2 linked regions of the Rheinheimera salexigens genome follow. The protein of the gene in region 1 interacts with the protein of each later gene in a pairwise test. Links are inferred from orthologs where the notes say so. Each region holds a gene or a part of one and is shown on either strand. Other genes may lie near its edges.

Evidence for each region.
Region 2: the proteins of recR (region 1) and recO interact in binary tests that used the Escherichia coli proteins (3 or more experiments, as listed by UniProt). The link is inferred for Rheinheimera salexigens from one-to-one orthologs.

The regions. Positions count from the first base shown.
Region 1 is NZ_MKEK01000001.1:3,017,984-3,034,155, forward strand. What follows is about bases 7,670-10,509. They hold recR (recombination mediator RecR), read right to left. Parts: upstream 9,471-10,509; coding sequence 8,868-9,470; downstream 7,670-8,867. Other genes in these bases: htpG (molecular chaperone HtpG), read right to left, coding at 7,670-8,691; BI198_RS13935 (YbaB/EbfC family nucleoid-associated protein), read right to left, coding at 9,470-9,796; dnaX (DNA polymerase III subunit gamma/tau), read right to left, coding at 9,967-10,509. In the rest of the region: BI198_RS13885 (flagellar protein MotY), read right to left, coding at 1-775; rnt (ribonuclease T), read left to right, coding at 908-1,660; BI198_RS13895 (Grx4 family monothiol glutaredoxin), read right to left, coding at 1,752-2,105; sodB (superoxide dismutase [Fe]), read left to right, coding at 2,345-2,929; BI198_RS13905 (sensor domain-containing diguanylate cyclase), read right to left, coding at 3,007-3,966; BI198_RS13910 (response regulator), read right to left, coding at 3,968-4,999; tpx (thiol peroxidase), read left to right, coding at 5,126-5,749; adk (adenylate kinase), read right to left, coding at 5,819-6,463; more of htpG, read right to left, coding at 6,757-7,669; more of dnaX, read right to left, coding at 10,510-12,303; apt (adenine phosphoribosyltransferase), read right to left, coding at 12,349-12,897; BI198_RS13950 (HvfC family RiPP maturation protein), read right to left, coding at 13,172-13,933; BI198_RS13955 (HvfB family MNIO-type RiPP peptide maturase), read right to left, coding at 13,936-14,787; BI198_RS13960 (HvfA family oxazolone/thioamide-modified RiPP metallophore), read right to left, coding at 14,876-15,283; BI198_RS13965 (class I SAM-dependent methyltransferase), read right to left, coding at 15,433-16,172. UniProt on the Escherichia coli protein: May play a role in DNA repair. It seems to be involved in an RecBC-independent recombinational process of DNA repair. It may act with RecF and RecO.
Region 2 is NZ_MKEK01000001.1:1,220,479-1,236,745, reverse strand. What follows is about bases 1-2,935. They hold recO (DNA repair protein RecO), read right to left. Parts: upstream 1,840-2,935; coding sequence 1,162-1,839; downstream 1-1,161. Other genes in these bases: rnc (ribonuclease III), read right to left, coding at 2,780-2,935; era (GTPase Era), read right to left, coding at 1,870-2,790; pdxJ (pyridoxine 5'-phosphate synthase), read right to left, coding at 297-1,031; acpS (holo-ACP synthase), read right to left, coding at 1-296. In the rest of the region: more of rnc, read right to left, coding at 2,936-3,454; lepB (signal peptidase I), read right to left, coding at 3,476-4,399; lepA (translation elongation factor 4), read right to left, coding at 4,413-6,212; BI198_RS05675 (SoxR reducing system RseC family protein), read right to left, coding at 6,456-6,911; BI198_RS05670 (MucB/RseB C-terminal domain-containing protein), read right to left, coding at 6,911-7,840; BI198_RS05665 (sigma-E factor negative regulatory protein), read right to left, coding at 7,840-8,457; RNA polymerase sigma factor RpoE, read right to left, coding at 8,521-9,096; nadB (L-aspartate oxidase), read left to right, coding at 9,245-10,846; BI198_RS05650 (protein YgfX), read right to left, coding at 10,889-11,329; BI198_RS05645 (FAD assembly factor SdhE), read right to left, coding at 11,316-11,567; CAF17-like 4Fe-4S cluster assembly/insertion protein YgfZ, read left to right, coding at 11,717-12,754; BI198_RS05635 (FKBP-type peptidyl-prolyl cis-trans isomerase), read left to right, coding at 12,768-13,253; BI198_RS05630 (DUF2804 domain-containing protein), read left to right, coding at 13,399-14,412; BI198_RS05625 (M23 family metallopeptidase), read left to right, coding at 14,513-15,463; BI198_RS15905 (bactofilin family protein), read left to right, coding at 15,367-15,873; BI198_RS05615 (response regulator), read right to left, coding at 15,938-16,267. UniProt on the Escherichia coli protein: Involved in DNA repair and RecF pathway recombination.

The sequences.
Region 1 (16,172 bases):
CCTGAACTTTATCGGCGCTTAAACCGGCAGCAACAAAAAACGATTTCACTTTTTCTGCGCGTTTAATTGATAATTGCTCATTCATCCAACGACCACCATAGCTGTCGCTATAACCTTGAATCTCAACATAGTCGATATCTTGATCATACTTAAGGTATTCAGCTATTTGTTGCAAACGACGACTAGACTCACGGCTTAACTCATCGCTCTCTGATTCGTAATTTAGTACCGTAAAGGCAATATCATCAAAGCTATAAGGCAGTAAAGCGGCTATGCATTGATTAAATTCTGCAAACCGAGCGGTAAATTGTACCGGATTAATCGCAGCCACCACTTTGTCGTACGGGCTATACCAATCATTAAAATAAAAGCTTGGGCTAAAACCCTGTTCAAGTTCAGTGAGTAAGGTCCATGCTGCTTTTTTAGGTAGCTCACCATTATATTGTTTTAATAATTTCATATTAGCAATGGCTTTGCTCGGCTCACCCGCTCGCCAAGCGGGCGGTACCGACAATACTTGTGCTAAAGCATAGTTATCTGGCAAGCGCAGCATTTGCAGCTCAAAAGCCATATTAAGCCCTTTACTGGCGACACTGCGAAATATCGCTTGGCCAAAGCGCGGTATCGTATGTTGTAATTGACATTCTACTGGCGTGTTTTTGCTTAATTGCCAAGCTGAATCTTCAATAGCGGCAGAATATTGACGCAATTGCGGCGCTGCAGCAACATTGGTTGCCGTTAACAAACCGGTTAAAGCTATGATTATCGAACGCATCTGCATGTTTCACCACTAATTAACGCTAAGCTATTGCTTATTTGACTCTAACATAAGCAAACACTATGCCGCACCAAGACGTTTGCCTAATTTTTTGGCATAATAGCCTTTGATTTGTAATATGGCGCTATTATGACAAAACCTACTTCACTCTTAGCTCAACGTTTCCGTGGCTATTATCCTGTTGTTATCGACGTAGAAACAGCAGGCTTTAATGCCAAAACCGATGCACTATTAGAAATTGCAGCAACATTGCTGACAATGGATGATGAAGGCAACTTATTGCCGCTAAAAACGCTGCATTTTCATGTTGAACCCTTTGCAGGGGCAAATTTAGATGCCAGCTCATTAGCGTTTAACGGTATTGATCCGTTTAACCCATTAAGAGGTGCCGTAAGCGAGCGCGAAGCAATTAGTGAAATATGTAAAGCTGTTCGTACCGCGCAAAAAGCAGCTGGCTGTCAACGCAGTGTTATCGTGGCTCATAATGCTGCTTTTGATCAGGCTTTTGTTAATGCGGCAATTGAACGCTTAAAGTATAAACGTTCACCTTTTCATGCTTTTGTTTCTTTTGATACCACTACCCTATCGGCATTAGCTCTTGGCCAAACGGTCTTAGCTAAAGCTTGTCAGTATGCCGGTATCGCCTTTGATAGCAAACAAGCGCACAGCGCACTTTACGACACTGAACGTACTGCTGAGTTATTTTGTCATATTATTAATAAGTGGCGTGATCTGGGTGGTTGGCCACTAGGTGGCACTGCTGAAGCTAACGATGAAGCTGCTGATACTGATTGCGAAGATACTGATTGCGAGGATACTGATTGCACAGAGTCTAAGCCAAAAGACAAAAACGATGCAGAGTCTGACATTAAGCAAGCTTAAACAGAACTACTTTGATTAAGTCTCTGTTTAAGCCTCTATTTAAGCAACTACTATGCTAACACCCGCTTAAAGCAGGCGTTAGCAATAGCCATTACTCTGCTTCAGTATTGCTTGTTGTATCTGTAGCTGTTTTAGCCGCAGTTGCAGCAATCAACGGCTGTAACTCACCGCGCTGAAACATTTCTAAAATAATGTCACAACCACCTACCAATTCGCCATCAACCCAAAGTTGCGGAAAGGTTGGCCAATTAGCGTAGTTAGGTAACTCGGCACGGATTTCAGGGTTGAGCAAAATATCGACATAAGCAAACTGCTCACCACAGGCAATTAAAGCTTGAGTCGCTTGTGCCGAGAAACCACAGCTTGGAAATTTAGGTGAGCCTTTCATAAATAAAAGAATCGGGTTCTCTGCAATTTGTTGCTTAATTTTATCAATTGTTTCCATGATTACCTCTTACAAAAAAATGAGCCTAATACTATTTTACGCTGTTCTTTACTTAGTTACACTTGAGTTTTGAGAAAAAAACCCCATATCTATGTAGATAACGAAAAACGATTTTTACTTTAATAGTAAAAAGTAATCAAAATCGTCCTAAACTTGGCAGAGCAAAACTTGAGTAAACTAGTCAGGTTTTGTAGTCTACGCCACACAGACATGTTAAACAACGCTAACGGAGAACAACTATGGCCTTTGAATTACCTGCATTGCCTTATGCAAAAGATGCTTTAGCACCACACATTTCTGCTGAAACTTTAGAGTACCATTACGGCAAGCACCACAATACGTATGTTGTAAAATTAAACGGCTTAATTGAAGGTACCGATTACGCTGGTAAGTCTTTAGAAGAAATTGTTCGCACCTCTGAAGGCGGTATTTTCAATAACGCAGCTCAAGTATGGAACCATACCTTCTACTGGAATTGCTTAGCACCTAACGCCGGTGGCGAGCCTACAGGCGCATTAGCCGATGCTATTAACGCTAAATGGGGTTCATTTGCTGAGTTTAAAGCGGCACTTAACGATAAAGCAGTAAATAACTTTGGTTCTAGCTGGACTTGGTTAGTTAAAAAGGCTGATGGCACATTAGATATTGTGAATACCAGCAACGCTGCTACACCTTTAACTGATAAGTCATTAACGCCTGTATTAACAGTAGACTTGTGGGAACACGCTTACTATATCGATTATCGTAATGCGCGCCCAGCTTACCTAGATGCGTTTTGGGCATTAGTAAACTGGAAGTTTGCTGCAGAAAACTTTGCTAAATAAGCAAATAATCTAGCAATAAAAAACCCAGCAAAAGCTGGGTTTTTTTTATTGCTTAAAGGTTTAATTTTCATTTTAAACTAAGGCTGATAACAACTTAATTGATTGCGTCCAGATACTTTAGATTCATATAGGGCTTTATCTGCCGCTTCAATCCAATCTACATGTTGTTTCATGGTGCTATTAAACTCGGCCAGCCCCAAACTTATCGTCACTTTAAGGGGCATTTGATTATACATCACCACCATTTGCTCGATTGAGTGGCGTAAGCGCTCAGCAAAGTGCGTGGCCTGCTCTAAAGTGGTATCAACTAATAGTACACCGTACTCTTCGCCACCATAACGGCCAGCTATATCGGTCTCACGTAAATTTAAGCGTATCGCATCGGCAATTTTTTGGATCATTAAATCACCCGCAGTGTGACCGTAAGTATCATTAACCTGCTTAAAGTGATCAATATCGCACATTAACAGGGTGCTATAGTGCGAATAACGCTGTAACCGCTTGAATTCTTGTATTAAATTTTCTTCCCAATGCCCACGATTATACAACTTGGTTAAATAATCAATTTTCGATAATTGCTGCAACCGTGTGTTCATCTGTTCAAGTTCCAAACGGCTAACGGCAATATCAGTTACATCATAAATAATAAAGCACAGATGAGTTACTTCACCGCTGTTACTGGTTATCGGAAAAATGGTGCAATTTTGGTACATGTAATCCGCAGAGCCCGTTATAGGCCGATAATTACGAAATTTAAAAATATAAGGTCGCTGCTCCCAGATGGTAAAAGCGCGGTTTTTTAATAAAATGACGGGATCACATTTACGTCTGAGCCAATCTTCATCAATCTCTGAAAACAAATCGAATAAATAACGGTCTCTTACTTGGCTCGGAGTTAAGCCACTATGGTTTTCCATAAAACCATTCCAAACTTGAATCCGATAGTCGCAATTTAATACCACTAACCCGACATCCACAGTTCGAAACATATCCATTAACCAATGAATTTCTGAGACATCTATTTGCGCTTGCGGCATGCTAACCCTCCAACAAATAAGCAACTTTGTAATTCAGGGTTTTTAAACTATCTTCCGTGAACAACAACAATAAATCACAACTTATATTGTAATTTTCAATACCGTAAGTCAGCTCTATTGCTAAAGTTTTTCGCCAACGCCGCGCATTAGATTTAATTAATTCACTAACGGTTTCACGCTGACCTAATACCACAGGATGACCTTGGCTAAAGCTGATATCTAACTGTTCGGATAACCCTTTTAATACCGCACCTATTAAAATATTACTAATATCCATCAGTAATTCTAATTCAATCTGTGCCGATAAACTGCCATGATAATTCATTAACCGAGCAATATCTTTATAACTAGACTCAGATAAAATCAACAAGGCTTCCCCGGAAACCCCTCCACCAATAAAACCTTGGCATACCGCGGCGGTACTAGCTTCGCGTTCAACAGAGGCCAATGCCATATGTAATTCGCTAACTTCAATTAAATTGACATTAGGAATGGGTAGTTTAACAAACACATTGAGTAAGCGGGCTAATAAATCTCCGGCTTGGCCCATGGCAATATTAGTCAGCTCTTGTAACACATCGCGCATGTCACAACTTAACTCTATTGCTTCAGCTTGTAATATTTTTGCCGTTTTATCTGTAGCTATATCTGTAGCAGAGTTGAGACTTGGACTGGCACCAAAACGTTGTAATAATTGCTGAATCTTTGCCGTTTCGGCCGGTTTTTTAATAAAGTCGATGGCCCCTAACGCTTTGGCGCGTTCATAGGCTTCTGGTTGAATATCGCCGGAAACGATAACAACTTTAGTTTTACTATTACTTTTTTTTAATTCAGCTAAAACCTGATAGCCATCCATGACCGGCATATTTAAATCTAAAAATAACCAATCGATAGCATGCTGGCTTAAAACCGCAAGTGCTTCAGCACCGTGACCGGCAAAATATAAATTTTCTTGCCACTCTTGTGGTAATATCTTGGCGAGCTGTTTTCGCGCCAAGTTTGAGTCATCACATATTAAAACAGCTGTGGGCATCCGATTCTCACTTTGCACTCGCTACAACTCAGTCTAGCCTGAAACTGACAGACCAAGCAATAGCAGTATTATGTAGCACAATTTAGCCATGTTTATTTAGCCATTTATCATAACAGGAGCGGCATCATGACTGCACTATCTCATTTAAGTATTAAGCTATTGACCCTAATTACACTGTGTAGCTTTAGCAGCAGTATAGCGGCAGTTGATCTCCAAGCCAAACTACCCGAACGGCTAAGTTTAATCAAAGCAGGTAATAAAAATGTAGTACTTTTGGGTAGTAAAGCAGAAATTAATAAAAAAGCAGCAAACTTTAAAGTCGTTGATAGTAACTTTAAAACCGTAACACTTGCTGATTTTAAAGGAAAAACGCTATTAATTAGCGTTGTACCAAGTATAGATACTGGCACTTGCTCATTACAAACTAAACGTTTTAATAATGAAGTCGCGGGCTTACCGCAGCAAGTGGTGTTATTAACCATCAGTACTGATTTACCTTTTGCCCAAAAACGGTTTTGCCAACAAGAACAAGTCGAAGAGATGGCGGTATTATCTGATGCCGTTTGGCGTGACTTTGGTACTAACTATGGCTTACTGATTAAAGATATGGGCATTTTAGCCCGAGCAGTGTTAATTATTGATAATAAAGGCACCCTGGTTTATCAACAGCTAGTGAAAAATTTAGCTACCGAGCCAGATTACACTGATGCCTTAAATGCCTTAAATAGTGTTATCGAAAAAAACAAATAAGCTTGGCACTGATCTGATTAAGCATAAAAAAACCCAAGTTATTACTTGGGTTTTTTGTTTTAGACCGGGTTAACTCAGTAGCGATAATAACTCAGCGCCAACTTCGTCTACCGGTTTACTACCATCGATATGATGATATTGGGTATTACCGGCTTGTGCTTCTGCACGATAATAGCCAACTAATGGCTCGGTTTGTTCATGATAAATAGCTAAACGTTTACGAACAGTCGCTTCAACATCATCTGCTCTAATGATTAACTCTTCGCCAGTCACGTCATCTTTACCTTCAACCACAGGTGGCTTATAACGTAAATGATATACACGACCCGATGCGGGATGAACCCGACGGCCACTCATACGCTCAACAATAACGTTATCAGCAACGTCAAACTCAATAACATGATCAATCACAATACCGTTTTCTTTCATGGCATCTGCTTGCGGAATCGTCCGTGGAAAGCCGTCTAATAAGAACCCTTTGGCACAATCAGCTTTAGCAATACGTTCTTTGACTAAACCAATAATAAGATCATCAGACACTAGCTGACCTGCATCCATCACTTGCTTTGCAGCCACACCAAGAGCTGAGCCCTCTTTTATCGCTGCGCGCAGCATATCACCGGTTGATATTTGTGGAATGCCGTATTTATTCATCAGGAGCTGAGCCTGAGTTCCTTTTCCGGCACCTGGGGCACCCAACAATATTATGCGCATAGCAAATTCCTCATTTTCTGAGATACATAGTTATATAATAAAGCCCAGATCTTTACACAATGCGTTACTTGAAACAAGAAGTTTGTCAGCCGTGTTGCCCCAATCGCCCAATTGGCGCGCCATACCTGTGGTTAATTGGTTATGGCTTAACACCAGACAAATAACGCTATCTAGGTTATTAAAACCAACATTAACTTAGCAAAAGCAGCCGTAAAGCCTCGACTAAAGTTGGATAGAAAAAAACCACCCGAAGGTGGTTTTAGAAAAGCTTTACGCTTTAGCTTAATTAGCGGTTATTTTGCTAAAGACAGCAGCAAATGGTTTAAGCGATTCACAAAGCTAGCAGGATCTTTAAGGCTACCTTTCTCTGCTAATAACGCCTGATCAAGTAATACTTCTGACCACTCTTTGAAACGCTGCTCATCTTGCTCATCGGCAATATGCTTAACCAAATTATGTTCAGCGTTTATTTCAAAGATAGGTTTTACTTCTGGCACTTTTTGGCCAGCAGATTCCATCAACTTAATCATCTGCGTGCTCATATCATGCTCGTCAGTCACCACACAAGCTGGGCTATCGGTTAAGCGATGGCTAACCTTGACATCTTTAACTTGGCTGCCTAGTGCGGTTTTAAAGCGCGCTATTACAGAAGCAAAAGCTTGCTCGGTTTCTTGTTGTGCCTTTTTGGTGTCTTCGTCATCTAATTTAGATAAATCTAAACCACCTTTCGCCACAGAGCGTAACTTTTTGTCGTTAAAGTCAGTTAGGTGCTGAACCAACCATTCATCTATACGATCAGATAACAACAACACTTCTAAGCCCTTTTTACGTAACACTTCTAAGTGTGGGCTATTCTTCGCCGCAGCAAAGCTATCCGCTACAATATAATAGATTTCATCTTGGCCTTCTTTCATCCGGCTAATGTAATCGGCTAATGAAACGCTCTGCACCGTGTCGTCAGTATGGGTAGAAGAGAAGCGCAATAAAGCCGCTATTTGCTCTTTATTGGCCATATCTTCAGCTGGGCCTTCTTTTAATACTTGGCCAAACTCATCCCAAAATGCTTGGTATTTTTCACTGTCTTTACTAAGCTTTTCTAGCATTTTTAAAGTACGGCTAGTACAGCCTTTGCGTAAGCTTTGAGTAACTTTAGTATCTTGTAAAATTTCCCGTGATACGTTCAGCGGTAAATCGCTAGAATCTAATACACCTTTCATAAAGCGTAAGTAACTAGGCATAAACTGTTCAGCGTCATCCATGATAAATACGCGCTGTACATACAGTTTTAAACCATGTTGCGCATCACGGTTCCACATATCAAATGGCGCTTTTTTAGGAACATATAACAAGCTGGTGTAATTACTCTTACCTTCAACTTTGTTATGGCTCCAGCTTAGTGGATCATTCCAATCGTGAGAAATATGCTTGTAAAACTCATTGTATTCTTTATCTGTTAATTCAGACTTATCACGGGTCCATAATGCCGTAGCTTTGTTAACTGCTTGCCAATGGCCTGGCACTGCTGCGACTTTCTCGCCGTCTTCGCCTTCGCTCTCTGGTTGTTCTTCTTGCCAAAACTCAACCGGGATACTGATATGATCTGAATACTTAGTGACAATTTTTTCAACAGTCCAACGGCTTAAGAACTCATCTTCACCTTCACGTAAGTGTAAAACGATCTCAGTACCGCGACTGTCTTTAGTAATAGGGGTAATGCTGTAATCGCCTTCACCTGCCGATTCCCACTCAATAGCTTCATTAGCAGCCGCACCCGCTTTACGCGTACGCACGGTGACTTTATCAGCAACAATAAAAGCGGAGTAAAAACCAACACCGAATTGACCGATTAAATTAGAATCTTTACTTTGATCGCCAGATAACTGGGAGAAAAATTCTTTAGTGCCTGATTTGGCAATAGTACCAAGATGACTAATCACATCTTGTTCTGACATACCCACGCCATTATCGATAATGGTTAAGGTACGGGCTGTTTCATCTAAACTAATACGAACGCGTAAATCGCCGTCATCACCGTATAAGCTGCTATCAGACAGCGCCATAAAACGTAGCTTATCGGCTGCGTCTGACGCGTTAGATACTAACTCACGTAAGAAAATTTCTTTATTTGAATACAGTGAATGGATCATCAGCTGCAATAGCTGTTTTACTTCTGCCTGAAAGCCATGGGTTTGCTTTTGGCCAGCTGAATTTGCTGTGGTGTCACTCATTGTGTTAATCCTCTAAACATAACAGGTTAATGGCATTAATGTGCAACCAACTAAGGCAGCAACATACTGTCATCTAATATGGGGAGGATTTACAGATTTTCAAGCTCATAACAATTAAAAAGGGTCAGAGTGATTTTATTTAAAACGAATAAAATCACTCTGACCCTTTTTAATTTCTAAAACTGTTTTCGGCCACTAAAGGCGTGTGATAGCGTGGTGCCATCAATAAACTCAAGCTCGCCACCTATAGGGATACCTTGGGCAATTCTTGACACTTTAACGTTATGTTTTTGCGCTAACTCGGCAATATAAAACGCCGTAGCATCACCTTCAACGGTTGGATTAGTGGCTAAAATAAGCTCTGTGGTGCCACCCTCGGCTAATAGTGAACTTAAGCTATCCAGCCCTAAGTCTTGTGGCCCAATGCCGTCTAACGGCGACAAATAGCCTTGCAACACAAAGTAGCGGCCTTTAAATTGGCCAATTTGTTCAATGGCATGTTGATCTGCCGCTGAACCAACAACACACATTATGCCATCGAGCTCACGTTTAGGATCAGCACAAATTGCGCAGAGCGTCGATTGACAAAACGTACGGCAGCGCTGGCAATGACCTATTTTGGTCATGGCTTGTGCCAAGGCATCAGCCAAAGCTAAACCGGCATCTCTATTGCGCTCAAGTAAAGCAAAAGCCATACGCTGGGCAGATTTAGGCCCTACACCCGGTAAAATGCGTAAGGCGTCAATCAGCTGCTGTAATAATGGCGTATAACGGCTCATTAAAATGGCATTTTCATGCCTGGTGGTAATTGCATACCGCCAGCAACTGAGCCCATTTTTTCTTTACTGGTTTCTTCAACCCGACGCACAGCATCATTAAGCGCAGCTGCGATTAAATCTTCTAGCATCTCTTTATCATCTTCTAACAGGCTATCGTCAATGCTAACACGGCGTACATTGTGATTACCTAACATGGTTATTTTCACTAAACCTGCACCAGACTCTCCCGTTACTTCCATGGTTGCGATTTCGGCTTGCGCTTTTTGCATTTTCTCTTGCATAGCTTGCGCTTGCTTCATGATATTGCCCATACCACCTTTAAACATAATATCGCTCTCTGTTAGTTAGTATTTAGTAATTTGTGTTACGCTTTTTTCGATTTGGTAAAGCTTAGTTTGGCAAAGCAGTGCGTATTTGCGCAGTGCTTTTGCATGACCTTAGCGCGACAAGATAAAGATTCAGTAGCATAAATACAAGTCTTGTTTGTAACACTAGATTAGTTTACTTGAATGGTATCTTCTAGCATTTGTGCCGCAAATAATTGCTGGAACTGAATAACGTTGTCATCTTGTTGCAGTAATTTATGCACATATACTCGCCGCTCAGCAACTATGCGTTGCTGAATAGCCAAAGGACTATCAGCGACTTCATCATGATAACTTATCTGTAATTGCAGACGCTGATTAAAGCTGTGCTCTAATAGTTGCTGTAAGTTTTGTCTAAACTCAGCATCGTCTAAATGTTGCTGACTTTTAGCAACACTTAACTGCATATTCTCACCTTGTAAACTGATGGCTGCATTAAGTAAAAACAACCTACTTAAACCACCGGTATCTAACTGCTCTATTCTGGCCGCCCACGCATCTACTTGGGCCGCAAATTTAATTGAAAAATTTTGCTGATTAATACTGCCATCAAATTCCGTTAATGGCGGTGTCTCTGCTTGATATTGCTGCCACATCGCATCAGCTTGGCCATTATCAAATGGCGCTAGCTCGTCATTAGGTTCATCATTCGGCTCATAGTTCGCTTCATAATTCGGCTCATCATTTAAGCCGGCAACAGCATCGTTATAGCCTGCATCATCAATAACGGCTGACTGAGCTGGTGCTGTTCTATTAGGCGTAGCCGCTTGTGTTGGTAACTGGGATGGCGAATGTACTGGCTGCTGCATGGCAGGTTGTGGCATCTGAGCCTTACTATTGGCCTGACTTTGAGGTAATGCCGGCGACGCTTCTGGCCGCACCGTTACAGCCGACTCTGCCAAGCGCGGCGCTAATGGCCGCTCAATCTTTTTTTCAGCAGCGCGGCTGTTTTGCTCTAAGCTTATGCCTCGCCTAGCCATAATGCCGGAGGTTACCGAGTCAATACCGGCATTCGGCGCTATAGCTGGCTGCTGTGGCTCTACTATGGCATCTATTGCCATCGGCTGTATTGGCAGCCGTTGTTGTTCTTGGGACGCCTCAGGTGTATCAGGTGCTAGTACTTCCTGAGAATGCGCTACTGGGCTTGCTGTTATTGCCGGTGCAGAAGCTTGAGCTAAAGACTGCGCTGGCAGCTCGGGTGTTTGCATTGGCTGCGCCACTGGCTTTGGCATAGCTGTATTTGACCCAGCAGTGCTTGACTCAGCAGTACTTGGCTCAACAGTGCTTAGTGCATCAGTTTTGGAAGCAACATGGCTACTTAGCGTTACAGGCTCTACTGCACTATTTGGGTGGCTCGGTTGGCTAATACCGCTTACTAAGTTAACGCTAGCGGGGGCAAACGCCATAGCCCGTAATAGCGCCATTTCTAAACCAATCAGGGCATCTGGGGCGTAAGCCAATTCTTTTTTACCGCTGATTAATAATTGATAATATAACTGCACTTGAGCCGGTTCTAAGCGCTGAGCTAATTGCAGAATAAAATCTGCACTTTCACTAATCGCTGCTGCCGCGGGGGTAAATTGACTTAATGCGGTTAGATGTAAAATCGACAACATATCGTCTAATACTTGCGCATAGTCATTATGTTGCTGCACCAGCGTGGCTAATTGCTGCTGTAAGCCAACCGCATCTTGGGCCAAAACAGCCTGTAATAGTTGCTCAGCCCAGCTTTGCTCTAAATAGCCCAGCATGGTTCTAATAACATCAAGCTGAATATCACTATTACTTTGGGCAATAGCTTGATCAGTCAAACTTAATGAGTCACGCAAACTGCCTTTAGCCGCTTTGGCGATTAAGTTTAATGCCGGTTCAACAAAAGGAATATTTTCTTCGGTTAATACATAGGCTAAATGCTGCGCTATTTGCGTAGGACTTAAGGCTAATAAATTAAACTGCAAACAGCGAGATAATACTGTGATCGGTAATTTTTGCGGATCAGTCGTCGCCAGTAAAAATTTAACATGCGGCGGTGGTTCTTCAAGTGTTTTAAGTAAGGCATTAAAACTATGCTTAGACAGCATATGCACTTCATCTATTAGATACACCTTAAACCGGCCACGGCTTGGCGCGTATTGCACGTTATCTAATAAATCACGGGTATCTTCTACTTTGGTGCGCGACGCGGCATCAATTTCCATTAAATCGACAAAGTTACCGGCATCAATTTCACGGCACGCTGTGCATTCACCACAAGGTGACGCCGTAATACCTAGCTCACAATTTAAACTTTTAGCAAAAATGCGGGCTATCGTGGTTTTACCTACACCGCGAGTACCGGTAAATAAATAGGCATGATGCAGCCGATTATTGGTTAAGGCATTGCTGAGCGCGTTTTTTACATGCTCTTGCCCCACTAATTGAGAAAAGTGCTGTGGACGCCACTTGCGTGCTAAAACCTGATAACTCATAACCGCTGCTTACACTCTAATAATTGCTCTAAGTCCAGACTAAGCTTATTCGTCGGCATACTCAACTAAGCTAAGCACTTTTAAATCGGCTTGCTGTAATTTTGCCACGCCACCTAAATCGGTTAAGGCAATAACAAAAGCGGCATCTTCAACAATACCACCGAGTTGACGCACTAACTTTACCGTCGCATCAATAGTGCCACCGGTTGCCAGTAAATCATCTACTAACAACACTTTGTCGCCAGCACAAATAGCATCAGCATGCAGCTCAAGCGTATCTTCACCATATTCTAATTGGTAGCTTTGGCTAATCCGATTACGCGGCAGCTTGCCGGGCTTTCTAACCGGGATAAAGGATATACCCATGGCATACGCTAAAGGCGCGCCGAAAATAAAACCACGCGACTCAGTACCAACAATTTTATCGATACCGTGGTCTTTATAAATTTCGCAAAATGCATCAATCACTTTTTTAAAGCTAGGACCATCTTGCATTAAACTGGTTACATCACGAAATACGATACCTGGCTTAGGATAATCCATTACCGTTTTAATCACTTGTTTTAACTCAGTTGCAAGAAGTTGCTTATCCATAATAAAAACCTTAATTTACTCACCAGAAACGAGTCACTGGTCTGAGACAAAAAAACCGCCATAAGGCGGCTTTTACTTAAACGGCTGACAGCAAATGCTGCTAATCAACCCAGTATTTGGATCCAACGCAAAATTGGTGCTAAGCACAACAAACCAACAAAAGTTGCTACTAACGCCAAGAATTGCCAAAAATTGAATGAGTCTTTGAAGTTCTCGTCTGACATTGCGCTACTCTTTATAATGCGATTAAATTATAGTGATATGGTAATGAATTTTAGCCCATTTGAAAAGCCTGAATCACGCCTTTTGACGCAAACTGTTGCAATATAGTGCTTGCGCCTTGCTGAAATTGTTGTTGGCTAAATTGCGGTACTTGCGGTTGCAGCTGTAAAAACAGGCTGTTAGCGGTTATTCCCGGTGTTTGTTGGAGCTGTTGTAATAGCAAAGCCGTTAATTGATTAATTAGCATAAATTTCACTTCATCTTGCGCATTGCGATAGAGTAAATAAAATTGATTCTCGCTAGCAGCCGTGGGCTGAAACACTTGACTAATTTGATGCACTGGATACGGATAGGCTAACAATAAACACAAGGTCGATAATTGCAGTGGCGCCGTTAATACCGCAGCACTAGCAAGGGGTATAGCGGCTAGATCATCCTGTTGACTGTCCTGTAAAGTCGCTAAATAAAGTTCTGACCATTCGTAATGGGCCAATTCCAGCATAAAGATAGGATCAGAGTCTGTTAGCTGATACTGCTGCTGTATAAACTGTAAAAAATGCTCTGCTATATGCAAAAAATACGGGCTGTGACAACTATAACCGGCATAAAACTGCCGTACTAACCTATGCCATTCGGCTTCGGAATATAACGAGCGCAAAACCGGAAACCCAGTACTAACAAAGCCAACTACATTATTAAAAAACAACTCGCGATAAATCGCTAAGCGCCTATCCTCAATATCGGCAGGCGCAGCATTGTGTTCAGGATCTTGAATATGATCCATAAATTGCTGCTGAATTTGCTGAAACTTCATTATTAAGCTCGCTTTGCTGTTACGGGTGTCGAAGCTGTAGCATGTGCAGTCTGTTGTAATTGCTGGATCTGGCTTAGTTCTTGTTGCAAGCCACTCCACTGAGGAATATTAAAGTCGCGCTCTAACAAGGTCGGTTTAACACCATGTTGTTGATAGGCTAATGCTAATAGCTGCCACACCGGATCAATTACATCGGCGCCATGGGTATCTATTAGTAAATCCTCTGCCTGCTTATAATGACCGGCAATATGATAATAGGCGATGCGCTGGGAAGGAATAGCCTGTAAATACTGCTTAGCATCGTAGCTATGGTTAATCGAATTTACATAAATGTTGTTCACGTCCAACAACATCTTACAGTCTGCTTGTTGTATTACGGCTAGAGTAAAATCTAACTCTGACATTTCTTGACCAGGGGCAGCATAGTAAGACACATTTTCTAATATTAAAGGCTGCTCTATAATATCTTGTACTTGCTGCACACGCTTGGCAACATAATCTACCGCTTCAGCAGTAAACGGAATAGGCATCAAATCATATAAATGGCCGGCACCCGAGCAGTAACTTAAATGTTCGCTATACATACTAATATTATGCTGCTGTAAAAATGTTTTAACTTGCTTTATAAACTGAATATCTAAAGGGGCTGGGCTACCAATAGATAAAGATAAACCATGACAAATAAACTGGTGCTGTTCAGTTAATTGGCTAAATTGTTTTTGTAGCGCGCCGCCAAACGGTATCCAGTTTTCTGGCGCCACTTCAAAAAAATCAATTTCTGCAGGTTTATGCTGCAACATTTGCCCCAGCATTTCACGCCGCAAGCCTAAACCTACACCTTGTACTGCTGTCATGGTTATATCCTGTTATCCTTAATAATGCAGCATATGGTACTCATAATGCAGATCAATATGCTGCTTATTATAAGATCACTATCAACTATTAAACTGCACCACCACATTTGGCATCTTGAGTTTTCCCAGCACCACAAGTGGCTTCTTTGCTTTTTGCTTTGGTTTTATCGGCGTGTTCTTTCATCATCTCTTCGCCGCATTTACCTTCACCGCATTTGCCTTCTTGCATTTTATCGGCTGATTTTTTCATCATCTCTTCGCCGCACTTGCCTTCACCGCATTTGCCTTCTTTCATTTTTTCAGCATGCTTCTTCTTCATCTCTTCGCCGCACTTAGCTTCACCGCACTTACCTTCGCTAGCAGCGATTTGATAACCAGAAGTGAGCTCTTGAGCAGTAAAAGGGTTGGCGTCTGCACTGGTACTTACTGTGGCTAATGAGCCAAAAACTAAAGCACCCACTGCCATTGCTACATTACTATGTTTAATTGTTTTCATTATTTTCACCTGTTGAGGTTTGTTGGGTTTAGCTTGCTTAATAATAGACCGTTTTAACCAATACTGTATTTCAGTTAATTTATTCCTTTTAGCTTTTTATAATAATAATTAATAAAATACCGGTATAAAAAACTAGAGTTTTAAAATTATCATTTTTGTAACTGCACTATCCAGCACAAAACTCCCTCTTCAATCTGCATTTGCTCTACGCTTACCTGTTGCCATGTGGTTTGGCATAGCGCTTTAACTTCTTCGGCTCGTTGATTAGTCCAAGCACTGGCTATTTGATCTTGGATGCGCTGTAAGAAATGCTGCAAATTCTGCTTGGTTTTGTCAACGGTGGCCGATGTTAAACTTTGCCAGTTCATAATTAATGGCACTAAATCTTTTGCGATTAAATTAAACCACTCTTGCTGATTCTGTACCGTAAACTGCTGTTGGGTCTGCCTAAAAAATTGTAATAAGGCGGTATTATGTTCGGAAAACTGCTGCTGTTGTGCGGTGCTTAATTGCGTTTCTGTCGCCAGTGCCTGACACAGGTTAGCAAATTGCATTAATTGGCTAAGTAAGCCGTCGGTTTGTAACAGTTGCTGTAATACCGTGGCACCGTCTTGGCAATCTTGGGTAATAAACGAATGTTGGCTATGCACCAACGCAATAAACTTACCTTTCTTACCTAACACGCGATGTATTTGCGCTAACGCTGCTGCTAAGGGCGCGTATTCAAAGCCAAATTGGCTAATTACTAAATCGACACTGTTACTTGCTAGGGTTAACTGCTCTGTCGGTACATTGGCCATAAACTGAATTTGCTGTAAAGCTGGATAACAGTCATCACTGGGGCTAAACAAAGTGAGCGGGTTAATATCGGCGGCATCAGTAGCGATAA
Region 2 (16,267 bases), 1.8 Mb from region 1 along the record:
GCAAAATCACTAAAACAAAGTAAAGGTGCACCCTGTTCATTATTGCTAATATGAATATGTTGAAACGACACACCTCTGCCAATGCCTGTGCCTAAGGCTTTAGCCGCCGCTTCTTTCGCCGCAAACCGCTTAGCAAAATAACGGCCTGCTTGTTCAGGATTAATGGCAAACCGCTGCTGATAAATTTCTTGTTCTGCAGCGGTTAAAACCCGTTTAACTAAGCCCGGGCTGCGCGCTAAACTAGTGGCTATTCGCGCAATTTCTACAATGTCTGTACCCAAGCCTACAATGGCCATTTAGCGACGCGCCTCAACCATTAAGCGTTTCATTTCTGACACCGCATTGGCTAAGCCTGAAAATACCGCACGCGCGACGATAGCATGACCAATATTTAACTCATACATTTCAGGAATTGCCGCTATCGGTTGTACGTTATGATAATGCAAACCATGGCCGGCATTGACGGTAATACCTAATGAAGCCGCATAAGCTGCCGCTTCTTGGATCCGTTTTAGTTCAGCTTGTTGCAACTTAGGGTCCGTTGCTTGTGCATATTGACCGGTATGGATTTCAATAAAAGGGGCGCCGGCTTTTGCTGCGGCATCTATTTGCTGTTTATCGGCATCAATAAATAATGACACTAAAGTATTGTGCTCAGCCATTTGCGCAATAGCATCGCTAATTTTACTGGCCTGACTGATAACATCTAAACCACCTTCTGTGGTGAGCTCTTGGCGCTTTTCTGGCACAAAACAGGCAAAATACGGTTTAACATCGCTGGCAATTTTTAGCATTTCATCGGTTATAGCCATTTCAAAATTTAACCGGGTAGCGATGGTTTGGCTAAGGACATAAACATCCCGATCTATAATGTGCCGACGATCTTCGCGTAAATGTATCGTAATACCATCAGCACCCGATTGCTCGGCAATTAAAGCAGCATGCACGGGCTCAGGGTAATAAGTTCCTCTGGCCTGACGTAACGTTGCAATATGATCAATATTCACACCAAGAAAAATAGGCTGTTGCATGCAATACTCCTTATTATTAAGGCAACTAAACGTAAAACATCGTTAGAGTTAACACTTTACTTAATTTTTTAAATTAAACACAAAAATGAGGGGTTTAAATTAAGCTCATAAATTAATTCGCAGTAAGTTTTCAATTAAAAAGAGCTTTACTCGCCAAAGGTTTAGCACCCAGTAAAGGCGCTAATAATACTCGGCTTAATTGTTTAGCGCTACGCCGTGTGTCGCTATCTGCCCAGTACTGATTACCTATATTAACTAAATGCTGGCCTAACCAACCGGTTTTTGCCGGTACAAAACCTTGCTCGGCTAGCCATTGATAATGTTGCTGCGCAATTATGGTTTGGCCACTATGATCACAGGTCCAATCGATGGCGATCCCTAGCTCAATTAGTAATTCAAACTCAAACTGACGTAGGCAAGGTTCTAAATCGACCACGGCATCAGTTACCTCTGCCAGTTGTTGTAAGCTCTGCTGATATAAGCCAAACAATTGATCAGTTGCCAAATCATTGGGCCAAATCCGACAGATTAACTCATTTATATACATAGCACTAAATAGCACTTTGCCCTGCAAATTAAATGCCGGTGCAAGCTCTTCAATTTTGGCAATGGTTTTTAATTCAGAACGGCCCGTTAGCTGTAAGCTATAGGCTTGAAATGGCTGTAATGCAACGCGTTGTTTACCGCTACGTTTACGAACTACCGCTGAAATTCGGCCTATTTCAGGCATCAGTAACTGCAAAATCAGCTTATCTTCACCTAAAGCCCTGCGGTGTAGAATATAACCAGCGATAAGCGGATTTTGCATCACGGTAATTTTTTCATCAGGCAGAAAGTGTTAATCTTCGCCGTAACCTAAGCTGCGCAGTGCACGTTCATCATCAGCCCAACCCGATTTTACTTTTACCCACACTTGTAAAAATACCGGTTGTTCTAACATTGCGGCCATATCAAGCCTAGCTTCAGTGGCAATAGTCTTAATGCGTTCACCTTTGTTACCAATTACCATCCGCTTTTGGCTTTCACGCTCAACTAACACTAAGGCGGCAATATGGTAATGCTTTTCTTCCCACTTAAAACGCTCAATTTCAACGGTAACAGAATACGGTAATTCATCACCTAAAAAGCGCATTAGCTTTTCACGGACCATTTCTGCTGCCATAAAACGCATAGAGCGATCAGTTACATAGTCGTCAGGGAAAAAGAATTCGCAAGGCGATAAGTTTTTTTGTACTAAGCGACGTAACGCTTCAACGTTATCACCGGTTTCAGCAGATAACGGCACCACACCAATAGAATTTAACTGTTGGCCTAACCATTGAATATGCGGTAATAACGTTTCTTTATCTCGATATAAATCGACTTTATTTACCACTAAGATAACCGGTTTATCAGCGGCAATTAAACGGTTTAATACCATTTGGTCATCATCAGTCCAACGGGTACCTTCAACCACAAACAGCACAAATTCAACATCTAAAATTGAACTAGCTGCCGCTTTATTCATTAACCGGTTAATAGCTCTTTTTTCTTCAATATGTAGGCCAGGCGTATCAACATAAACGGTTTGGTAATTCTCTTGAGTATCAATACCGACAATACGGTGCCGAGTTGTTTGCGGTTTTTTCGATGTGATACTGACTTTTTGGCCGATCAACTTATTTAATAAGGTTGATTTACCTACATTAGGCCGACCCACTATGGCAACTAAGCCAGCATAAGTGGTGCTATCAGTAACTGTTACAGGCTTATCTGTCATTAGATATTTTTTCCAGTGCCATATTGGCAGCATCTTGTTCAGCTTTACGCCGCGAGCTTCCGCTAGCCGTAAAAGGAGGCATACCAGCAATAGTACACCTTACCGTAAAGGTTTGTTTATGTGCCTCGCCTTGTGTGGCGATAACATCGTATTCAGGCAGCGCTAAACGCAGCCCTTGTAAATATTCTTGTAATAAGGTTTTAGAGTCTTTTTGCTGACCTGGTGCGATCTCCGCTAAACGCGAAGCAAACCAGAATAAAATTCGCTCTTTACAAGCTTCCATACCGTTATCTAAGTAAATTGCGCCTAAAATAGCTTCCACCGTATCGGCTAAAATAGATTCACGGCGAAAGCCGCCACTTTTTAACTCACCTGGGCCTAAGCGCAAAAACTCAGACAATTGTAACTCTTGAGCAATTTCAGCCAAGGTCACACCTTTGACTAACATAGCGCGCATCCGGGTTAAATCGCCTTCACGTGCTTTTGGAAAATGGCTATATAAAGTTTCAGCTATAACTAAGCTTAATACCGCATCACCTAAATATTCAAGGCGCTCATTGTGTTGCCCTTTGCAACTGCGGTGAGTCAGTGCCTGCTCTAATAGAGCGGCATCTGTAAATTGATAGCCTAGTTTTGCCTGCAAGGGCGTTAAGCTTTTTTGCATCATTGTCTCTTATCTGCTTTGTTAGTGAATTGCACCTAACCGTTCAAAACGAACCCCTACTGGTACCCAACCAGGTAACCAGCTATCGGCATCGTCACTGAATTCAAAGCTCATCCAGATAAATACCGCTTTACCCACTAAATTATCCGCAGGTACAAAGCCCCAGAATCGGCCATCACGGCTATTATCACGGTTATCACCTAGCGCAAAGTAATGGCCTTCAGGCACAACAAATTCATCGATATCGGTATTCGCCTGTTTATAAAACATATGCGTCGGTTCGCGGCGCATTGGCGTTTGTAAAATATCATGGCTAACTTCGCCTAACTGCTCTGTATAACGGCGCTGCGGATATTGCTCTTGAAAAAACTCACCTTCATTTTTCAATTGTAAGTCAACAATCTCTAACTTACCGCAGCCAGATGTTTGTTCAGTAGCACAGGCTTTTTGAATAAATAACTGTTTATTACGATAAATAACTCTATCGCCCGGTAAACCTACTATGCGCTTAATAAAGTCGACGGTAGGCTGCTCAGGATACTTAAATACTGCAACATCACCACGTGAAGGCGTTTTATTGCTGTATAAGGTTTTGCGCCATACCGGATCTTTGACATCATAGGAAAACTTTTCCACCAGGATAAAATCACCCACCAATAAGGTTGGCATCATCGAACCTGATGGAATTTGAAACGGCTCGTACATAAAAGAACGAAATAACGTTATTAAGGCGATAACAGGAAAAATCGACTTTGCTGTTTCAACAATATAGGGCTCTTTTACTAACTCTTGGCTTGCCGACTCTGGCAACTCGCCCGCTATTGCTGATTGCGCTAACACTAACCGTTGCTGCCGTTTAGGCGCTAAAACCCAAGCATCTAACAACCAAATTAAACCGCTAGCTAATGTCAGTAACACCAAAAAAATTGCAAAGTAACCTGCCATGTATATCCCTTAATTATTTACCGACTTTCAAAATAGCCAGGAAAGCTTCTTGTGGTACTTCAACGTTACCCACATGCTTCATCCGTTTTTTACCGTCTTTTTGTTTCTGTAATAATTTTTTCTTCCGGCTAATATCACCACCATAACATTTCGCTAATACGTTTTTACGCATCTGCTTAATGGTGGTTCGGGCGATAACATGGTTACCAATAGCCGCTTGAATAGCGATATCAAACATCTGGCGTGGGATCAGCTCTTTTAACTTTTCAGCTAATTGACGGCCACGACCTTGAGCAAAATCGACATGACTAATAATAGCCAATGCATCAACTCGCTCACCATTAATTAAAATATCAACTCGTTGCATATTGGAAGATTGGAAGCGTTTAAACGAATAGTCTAACGAAGCATAGCCACGGCTGGTCGATTTTAAACGGTCAAAGAAATCCATAACCACTTCAGCCATGGGTAGTTCATATACCACCGCAACTTGACGACCGTGATAGCTCATATTTTTTTGCACACCACGTTTTTCAATACATAAGGTAATTACATTACCTAAATATTCTTGTGGCACTAATATATGCGCTTCAACGATTGGCTCGCGAATCTCTTCAATATCATTTACGGAAGGTAACGCACTTGGGTTATCTACCAGCACCACTGAGCCGTCTTTGGTCACCACCTCGTACACTACGGTTGGCGCTGTGGTAATTAAATCTAAATCATATTCGCGCTCTAAGCGCTCTTGAATAATTTCCATGTGTAACATGCCTAGGAAACCAATGCGGAATCCAAAGCCTAATGCACCTGAGCTTTCTGGCTCATAAAATAACGAAGAATCGTTTAAGCTCAACTTAGCTAAGGCATCACGGAAGTCTTCATAATCATCTGACGAAACAGGGAATATACCAGCATAAACCTGTGGTTTAATGCGCTTAAAGCCTGGTAGAGGTTTTTCAGCACTATTACGCGATAAGGTTAAGGTATCACCTACTGGTGCACCTTTAATTTCTTTGATACCGGCAATAATATAGCCTACTTCGCCTGGGTGTAATTGCCCCGTATTGGTTGCTTTAGGGCTAAAAATACCCACTTCATCAACTTCATATACTTGGCCAGTAGACATGATTTTAATTTTGTCTTTGGTTTTAATACTGCCGTGTTTAATTCGAACTAATGACACTACACCTTGATAAGCATCAAACCAAGAATCGATGATCAATGCTTGGGTTGGCAAATCTACATCGCCATCTGGTGCGGGTATTTTTTTCACGATGGTTTCTAACACATCTTTAATACCCAGACCGGTTTTAGCCGAGCACTGCACTGCCCCTAAGGCTTCAATACCGATAATATCTTCAACTTCTTCGGCAACGCGATCGGGATCGGCTTGCGGCAAGTCTATTTTATTTAATACTGGAATAACTTCTAAATTCATATCTAACGCGGTGTAACAGTTAGCTACGGTTTGCGCTTCCACACCTTGACCAGCATCGACAACAAGCAATGCACCTTCACAGGCGGCTAAAGAGCGACTAACTTCATAGCTAAAGTCTACGTGACCTGGCGTATCGATAAAGTTTAACTGATAAGTTTCGCCATCATCAGCTTTATAATTTAGGGTAACGCTTTGCGCTTTAATAGTAATACCGCGCTCGCGCTCTAAATCCATCGAGTCTAATACCTGTTTTTGCATTTCGCGATCAGATAAGCCACCACAATACTGGATAAGGCGATCTGATAAGGTAGATTTACCGTGGTCAATATGAGCAATGATAGAAAAATTTCTGATGTGATTAAGTTTAGGCATGTTGTCCGCAAAGCTTTAGGCGACTTAGGGTGGGTGCAGCATTTTGCTTAGCACAACCAGCCACTAAAACGCAGGTTATTCTGAAAAATTAGCCCGAATTGTACTCTATCCCGCAGCGCCTTGCTATGTGTTATTAAATACTTGCTAGGTGTTATTTAATACTTGCTATGCTTTATTTAATACTTTCTATGTTTTATTTAATAAAGGCTACTGTCTATTTGCTTAAAACTAATGATAAATAGTTTATTCAGCGAGATGAATGGCAAGTTGTGGCAATACTTGCATTATATGGATTTGCTCAGTTTGACTTTGCTGCCATAAGCTATAGCGCCGTGCTATCAAGAAACCAACACTCGCGCCCAATAGCGCCGCTAACATAACCCAGCCTTCAGCTAACATTAGGCTATGGCTAGCAAATAAAGCAGCTAGCAACATTAATACTAAAGGCAGTAAATAGACAATAAAGGCGGCTTGTAATAAATTTTGCTCAGAAACGGCTATTTTAACTTGCTCACCTGGTAATAAGCTTAAATCGGTACTGACAAAAAAGCGGTGCTGTCGAGGTGTCAGGGTTTTAGCCACGATGCCGGTGCCGCAATCGTCACTGACATTACAAGCATTACAGCTACTGACAGGCGTAGTGGTTAACCAAACGCCATTGTTTTCTGCTGCCACTACACTAGCGAGTTGTTCTACCATTACTTAACTCCTGCTGCTAGCTGGCGGGCAATATCAATACTCACAGGGCCAATTACCGTGACTTCAAGCACTGGCGAGCTTTGCACAAAAATAGTGGTGGCTCCATCACGATAAGCTTGGGTGGGTAAGCCTTGACTGGGTTGAACAAATACCGACACTTGATGCAATCCATCGGTTAATAACCAATAGCTTTGTAAATTAGATTCTAATTGTGGGATAGATGCCGGCTGAGTAATAATATGATAAGCATCAGGCAACCAAGTTAATTGCTGCTTGGCATTAGGCATAGATTTAATCTCAGCTGCAGCCGGTTGCGGTAAATCTGCAACCAGTAAAGCTTGCAGGTTCTCTGGAAACTCTGGGGTAATTTGCATATGGGTGACTAACCATCGCTCTAGCGGGGCTTGTTGTTCTGACAAGGTATCGATACGCAATGGGAAGCCTGTCTCATCATCTAGCCACAACCAATAATGATAACGACCCGGCTGCTTAGCAGTCAGGCGCAATAACTGCGCGCTTCGCCCCGACATTACAGAGCTACTGCCAGGAACTGCATTATACAGCTGCTTTAGTTTGGTGTCAGATTCAAACAGTATTGCAGGCAATTCAGCAATACTGTGACCCGAGACTACAAACGCAGGTCTGTCACTCAGCAAGTAATAAACTAGCTCATTTCGCCTCAGTATATCGACACCGTTAGTGTCTAAAGGGATTAAATGCTCTATTTCTTGCTGCTCTGACTTACCATGCAGCCAACGGTAAGTGTCAACTTGACTACCTTTTAATACCACAAAAGAGGTATCAAAATTATACTCTTTCACCGCATGCTGTACTTTATTAAATATCGCCCAGCCTGCTTGTTCGGCTTGCGCCATAGTAGAGATTAACATCAGAACTATGGCACAACAAAAGCCTTGGAATCGCATCATTATTGCTCGTTTTCAACCACTTTAGTCGGTTTTTGATTACTAGCCTGCTGTTGTTGTTCCATGCTTCGCACTTGTTGGCGGTGAGCATTTAGCAAAGCCTGTAACCGTTTTTGCTGTTCTAGCATCGCTTGCTGCTCTTGCTGTTCAAAGCGAGAGCTGACGGTTGTTTGACTTAAACTCACCGGCGTAGCAAAACCCGCTACAGGTAGAGTTTGTAATACCGGCAACGGTAATAATGCATCTTGCGTAGGCGACTGCTGATACTGTTGCACACCAAATACCGCCATTAATGCCACACCGGCCGCAATTGCACCTTGGGCCACTGCTTGAAACCAACCGCTATTTGCTGCTTTAGCCTTTGGATCCACTTTTGTGACCAAATTGCTAGTTTGCTGCAATTTATATACCGGCTCATCGGCTAGCTTAGCGACAATATCATCAGCAAAGCTTGCTGGAAGCTCGATGCTTTTTTCTTGGCGTAATACCGCACCTACAGTATGGAAGCGCTGCAGTTTATGCTGTAACTCTGCCTGCTCCAACAATACATCAAGCTGTTGCTCATCAATGTACTGATTATCACTGGCAGCAGAGAGCCATTCTTGATTTTCTGACGACATATTGGTTCCTGTCATATTTACTAGCTATGCATAGTTAGCTTGCTAGTGTTGTGCCACTGATACTTAACTTATTAACGGCTTAAGTTGAGCATCAATTGCTTCTCTTGCTCTAAAAATACGGCTGCGAACGGTGCCAATTGGACATGCCATCACTTCCGCAATTTCTTCGTAACTTAACCCTTCTAACTCGCGCAAAGTAATTGCAGTACGCAGCTCGTCAGGTAATTTATCAATTGTGTTAAACACAACTGAACGGATCTCTTCAGATAACAATAGCCTTTCCGGTGAATCTTGCTCTTTTAAGGCATCACTGCCATCAAAGAATTCAGCGTCATCGGCATCCACATCTGTTGCTGGTGGCTTACGATTTCTAGCCACTAAATAATTTTTGGCGCTATTAACTGCAATACGATAAAGCCATGTATAAAAAGCACTTTCACCGCGAAAACCGGGTATTGCACGATAAGCTTTTATAAAAGCTTCTTGTGCCACATCGGCCACGTCTCCATGGTTAGAGACATATCGAGATATTAAGTTCGCTATTCTATGTTGATATTTTTTTACCAACAAATTAAAGGCGGCTTTATCACCCTGTTGTACACGCTGGACAATTTGCCAGTCCAATTCTTGCTCGCTCATGTTCGAGCTTATCCCCTGTAATACTGACTATAATGCTTACTGGCGCTGTTCTTGCGTACCATTATGACCATCGATGAAAGAAATAGTTCTGATAAGTTTGACAAAAAAGCTACAATAGCCCGACTTTGACTGCAAACAAGTGTATCGCATGAAGCAAGCAAAAGAATATCTTTGTGATGTATTAATTATCGGTAGCGGTGCTGCCGGTTTATCATTAGCACTACAACTAGCTGATAACGCACAAGTTTTAGTGTTAAGCAAAGGCCCTTTACGCGAAGGTTCTACCTTGTATGCACAAGGCGGGATTGCCGCAGTATTTGATGAAAATGATAGTATTGACTCCCATGTTAAAGACACCTTGGTGGCAGGCGCCGGCTTATGTGATGAAGCAGCGGTACAATTTACCGCTAGCAATGCTAAAACGGCAATGCAATGGCTGATAGCCCAAGGCGTACCCTTTGATCAGTACCAAGATAATGATGGCAAGCTTAAATATCATTTAACGCGTGAAGGCGGTCATAGCCATCGCCGGATTTTGCATGCGGCAGACGCCACTGGTCAAGCAGTACAACTGACCTTAGTTGAACAAGTTAAAGCCCATAAAAATATTACATTACTGGAAAACTATAATGCCATTGATTTAATTAATGGCAAAAAAATAGGCTTAGATGCTAAACGTTGCTATGGCGCTTATGTCTTAAACACATCAACTGGCAAAGTGGAACTGATCCGAGCGCGCTTTGTGGCGTTAGCTACCGGTGGTGCCAGTAAAGTATACCTTTATACCAGTAACCCCGATGTAGCGAGTGGCGATGGTATTGCTATGGCCTGGCGAGCCGGCTGCCGAGTTGCCAATATGGAGTTTAACCAATTCCACCCTACCAGCTTATATCACCCAGATGCGCCCAACTTTTTAATTACGGAAGCTATGCGTGGCGAAGGCGCGTATTTATTGCGCCCTGATGGCAGCCGCTTTATGCCTGAGTTTGACGAGCGCGCTGAACTGGCCCCGCGGGATATAGTCGCCCGTGCTATCGACTTTGAAATGAAGCGTCTTGGCGCTGATTGCGTGTATTTAGATATCAGCCATAAACCAAAAGATTTTGTTATTGAGCACTTCCCGACTATTTATGCCAAATGTTTAAGTATCGGTATTGATATTAGCCAACAACCAATCCCAGTGGTGCCGGCAGCACATTATACTTGTGGCGGTGTTGTCACGTCTTTAGATGGCCAAACTGATATAACCAACTTATATGCTGTGGGTGAAGTCGCTTATACCGGCTTACATGGCGCTAACCGCATGGCCAGTAATTCATTATTAGAATGTGTGGTGTTTGCCCAAGCTGCGGCAAAACATATTTTGCAGCAACTGGACACCACAACCGCTCTGGAAAATGTTCCGGCCTGGGACGATAGCCGTGTTAGCGACTCAGATGAAGAAATCGTTATTAGCCATAACTGGCATGAGTTGCGACTTTTTATGTGGGATTATGTGGGTATAGTGCGCACTAATAAGCGCTTAGCTCGGGCGTTACATCGGGTAGAGTTATTACAGCGAGAAATTAATGAATACTACAGTAACTTTCATATTAGCCATCACTTATTAGAATTAAGAAATTTAGTTCAGGTGGCTGAGCTTATTATCCATAGCGCTATGCAGCGCAAAGAAAGCCGTGGTTTGCATTACAATCTAGATTACCCTAAATTATTAGCCGATAGTAAACCGACCATACTTGAACCTAAATAACGCCGTTGATTCGCGAGTGACTATACCCTAAGTCAGCCAACGTCACTCGCTAAGCTTATTATGTTTAGTCACGGACCAATTAGTTTGGCTTATTACCCTAGCAATAGCTCGAAAGTCGGTGGGCTGACACTGATCGAAAAAAATCCACTGTTGCAATAACCGCTGTTGATTATCGCTATACCAATCTAAACGCAGCACATACTGACTGACTAAGCCGCCTACTTTAACCTGACCGGTATCATTTATGGGTGCAAACCAATGTAATTGCCCGTCGGCCGTTATTGTAGCGAGCTGCTTATTTTGGCGCCGTTGAATTAAGGCCAACCACGTTAAATAATAGCCTAACAACAACGGAATAATGATTAGCCAACCGCTGGTGGGTACCGGATTAGCCATTAATACCAATAAGGGAGAAGGTAACACTAGCCAAAGTAAGCACTGGGCTAGTGTCGATGATTGCAAACAAAGATTAAACTCGGACACGATCCAAGATCACAGCGACTAAAGCTTGTAAAGCCGGGTCCTTCGCCTTGCCATGGCCCATAAACCAACTAAATAAATCAGGATCATCCGCTGCTAACAAACGCTCAAAGTCGTGTTTTTGCGTTAAGCTAAGCGCGTCATAGCCCTCTTCAACAAAAGGAGCCAAAAGCACATCTAGCTCAAGCATGCCGCGGCGACATGCCCAGCGCAATCTTGGTTTAATCATCAATTCTGTCATACTTCACCTTATGCGTGGCTCAGATTTAAATGAGCATGATATTAAACATCGATTCTAACAAATTTTCCGTCTTGGGGTTGAGCTTTTAGCTGCATTCCCCAATGATTATACTATCACCACTTAATTGAGTTAAATTAGCTGACGTTATTATGCATACATCATGGTTAACCGCTGAACATTACGCTGGGCTATCTACAGAGCCAGAGCAAGCATTTATTGCGCCTTTACCGGCTTTTGACACCCTAAGCATTAGTGGGGCTGACACGATTAAATATATGCAAAGCCAAACTACCTGCGATATAGCAGCGCTGACTAACACGGCTTTTCTACGTGGCGCCCATTGTGACGCTAAGGGCAAAATGTGGTCGCAATTCCATATTTGCACTGCGACTAAAGAGGATAGCGCTGATAGTTCTGATAGTTCTGATAGTTCTGATAGTTCTGATAGTGAAATAGCACCATTAATCGTTATCGCTTTTAGAGATGAATTAACCGCCTCTACCGAGCAATGGAAAAAATTCGGTGTTTTCTCTAAAGTCTCCTTTAGCTCAGGCCAAGACCAATATGCCGTATTTGGTATTGGTGGTACAGAGCAAGCTAAGGTCAGTGCCTTAATTGCAGAGTTAGGCTTTAGCCTGCCTGACATTGGCCAATTAAGTCGGCACAATAATGCCCTATTGCTGCGTTTAGGCCAAAGCCACTTTATTATGTTGCAGTCAATTAGTGCGGCACAACAATTGATGAGCCAAGCACTGCCTTTTGCGGCGCCAAATTTATGGTTAGCAGAGCATATTCGTTGCGGTTTTAGTTATCTTGAACACGGATTAATTGGCCAGTTAGTGCCACAAATGTTAAACCTGCAAGCTATTGATGCCATTAGTTTTACTAAAGGCTGTTATATCGGCCAAGAAACAGTCGCCCGCTTAAAGTACCGTGGTGGCAATAAACGCGCTGCCTTTATTCTTACTGCTGAAACCGATGAATTGCCTGCTGCAGGTACAGACATTGAACTGCAATTAAACGAAAACTGGCGCCGGACTGGCCAGGTTGTTAATGCAGCTAATATCAACAATACATTATGGTTGATTGCCGTGCTGCCCAATGACATAACACCGGCAGATTCTCTGCGGTTGAACAGCGACAGTGCGCCGTCGTTGCAAATAGTACCGTTACCTTACTCCTTATAAAACAGAGGTTTTCATGACCATTTCTCAAGACAAAGTTGTCGCCATTCACTATACCGTTACTAACCAAACTGGTGACGAATTAGACTCTTCTAAAGGTGGCGAGCCTTTAGTCTTTCTATTTGGCCACGGTTCATTAATCCCCGGCTTAGAGCAAGCATTAATTGGTAAAACTAGCGGAGAGACTTTTAAAGCCGATATTCCAGCTGCAGAAGCTTATGGCGAACGTCATGATGCCCTAACTCAAGCTGTGCCTAAAACCATGTTCGAAGGTATGGATGTTGCACCAGGTATGCGCTTTCGTGCTGCAGGGCCTGAAGGCCAAGAGCAGTCCGTTATTATCTTAGAAGTCACCGATACCGATGTAATAGTTGATGGTAATCATCCATTAGCCGGTATTGATTTAATCTTTGATGTTGAAATTACGCTAGTGCGTGACGCCACTGAAGAAGAGCTAGCACATGGCCATGTTCACGGTATTGATGGTCAGGCTGATCACTAATTCCTGTAAATTAACTGCCATAAATTCAATGGTGTAACTTAGCTACTTTAGGTTATCACCTTGGCTGCTTCAACTTATCCTTACACTTGCTAGTTATGATTAAAGTATGCTTTGATGGCTTATCGCCATTTAAGTGTGCTTTGTCATGACTAATCAAGTACCCCCCAACAAACTTATCAATACACAAGGCCAACCGCGCTTTGGTTATTTTGATAGCCCCATTACAGATTTGGCTTTGGCAGAATTTGCCTATCATACGGTTATGGATAAACCTGCCTCTAAACTAGCCAAATATTTACATTATAAGCAGTTTCAATTTATCAGTATTTGTCATCCTGATTGGCAAATTGGTATCGCCATTGCCGACATTCGTTATGCCGCTAATGGCTTTTGTTATTTTTATCAGCGCCAGCAGCAACATTTAGATGAAATCAGCATAATCAAACCTTTTAGCTTAGGTGTTCAAATGAGTCCTTCCCCAGTATCTGGCAGTGCTCACATTAAGGCTAAACAGCAGATAAGTATTGATTTGGATAACTACAATTGGCACATTGAACTTAGCGGCGAAATGTTTAATGGCAAATTCAGCCTAAATGGTGCCAGCAGCGCACAGCCTATAGCCATGTGTAGCCCTACTGGCTATAACGGCTGGACTTACACCCAAAAACATAACGCTTTAGCTATTACGGGTCAGTTGGATTATAAAGGCCAACGCTTAGATTTAAGCTCAGCATTAGGGGGTTATGATTTTTCAGCGGGCTATATGCGGCGAGAAACTAATTGGCGCTGGGGCAGTATTAGTGCGGTATTAGCACAAGGACACTTTGGTTTAAATGTCGCTGCGGGTGTTAATGAAACTGGCTTTAATGAAAATGCGTTTTGGCTAAATGGCCAGATGCATCGTATAGCGAATGTTGATATTCAATTTGATAAACAGCATGCCAATTCTATCTGGACATTTAACAGTAGCGATCAAAGACTGCAACTCACATTTACCCCGCATCAAGCGCGTCAAGAACAACTCAACCTTGGTCTGGTGATAAGTAATTTCCGTCAATATTGTGGTGTTTTTAGTGGCATAATTGTAACGGAAAAGGGTGATAAAATAGTGTTAAATCAAGTACCCGGCTTGGCTGAAAACCACTTTGCGCGGTGGTAATGGGTAAATATCAAACTGTCAAAAAACTTGACACTACTTATAAAGCACCCTATTTTGGCGGTCTAACTATTTTTTAACCATTGAGTCAGAACCAATCTGAATGAAAGATCGCATTATCATTTCTGTTTCTACCATCAGTGGTACACGCCATTTCAACATTAGTGCGTTGTTTAAACGTAATGCTATTATTGGCCTCTGGTTGCTGCTATTTGGTCTTATAATCACTGCTGGCGTTATTGATTATTTGCTACGTACCGTCGATCACACTCGAATACAGCGCAAAGAGCTGGCTGTACAAGCCAATACTCTTAAAGATGAAATTGCTAATTTACAACACAGTAAGCAGCAATTAGCCCAAGAGCTTGGCCAGAAAAAAGACGAAATGCTGCAAGTCATTAACCGCGTAGGTGAAATTGAACTGGCGCTTGGTCTTGAGCAGCAATACCCACAAAACTTAGAGAACCGCTTAGATACCGCTTCGGTAAACTCCACAGCACGCCAAGCGATGTTGCAATTAGTCCCTAATGGCTCACCGTTAGATTTTCGTCGTCGTACATCCCGTTTTGGCGCACGGCAGCACCCTATTATTGGCAAACAACAACATCATAAAGGCGTCGATTTATCGGCAAAACGCGGTACCGCAATTTATGCGCCAGCCGACGGTGTAGTTGATGTCGTCAGAACCAGTAAATCCGGTTATGGCAACCTGCTTAAAATTCGCCATGCCTTTGGTTTTTCATCTTTATATGCCCACTTAGACGAGTTTAAAGTCAAAAGTGGCACTTTTGTCCATAAAGGCCAGCTTATTGCTATGTCTGGCAACACCGGTTTATCAACCGCACCGCATTTACATTATGAAATACACTTTCTTGATCGAGCGCTTAATCCACAAAGTTTTATGGATTGGGATGCGACTAATTTCGATCTAGTGTTTGAACAAGAACGGAGCATTAAATGGGATTCTTTAGTAAGCATGCTACAAACAAAAGCCAGCAATCAACTACAACTATTATCGGTCAAGGATGCACAATTAACGGCAATATCCGATTAACTTGTGATGTACATATTGATGGCTTTGTTGAAGGTAAAATTGTTAGTGACAAAACCTTGATCATTAGTGCTAGTGGTCGAGTAAAAGGCGAGATTACTGCAGATAAGGTAGTGATTAATGGGTTATTTGAAGGCGATTGTTACGCTAACACCGTTGAGATATTACCTAATGGTAAAGCGCATGGTTCAATTCATTCTGATGATTTATGCATTGAACGTGGCGGCAGCTTCTTAGGTAAAACCCGCCCTACCACTGATGAAAAAGTTATTAGCTTAACCACTGCCGCTAAAACTAGTGTTAGCTTTGCTGAGACTGATGCAAAAACTGAAGCCAGCGATACCAGTGATAGAAGTGATATTAGTGCCGATAGTGTAAATAGCCCAGCAGCCAAAACTGCCGCAAAAGCTTAAGTGGTTAAAAGCTTAAGCCTAGCTTTAACCGCGTGTACCGCTCAAATAAAGCTCACCCGCGCGCTTAGCTTTCTTGCCAGCGCGCTTTTATTAATAAAATTTCAGTTAATTGCTGCTCTAGCAATGGCACTAAGCCCGGATCAAAGTGTAAACCGCTCTGGCTTTTAATATGCGCCATTGCTTGCTCAACCGACCAAGCTTCTTTATACGGCCTTTTACTGGTTAAGGCATCAAACACATCGGCTAGCGCCACAATACGCGCCTCTAAGGGTATATCGGCACCGCTAATACCACTAGGATAGCCAGTGCCATCCCATTTTTCATGGTGATTTAATGCCACTGATTTTGCTAGGGTCATTAATGTTGAATCATCATCGCCTAAAATAGTCGCACC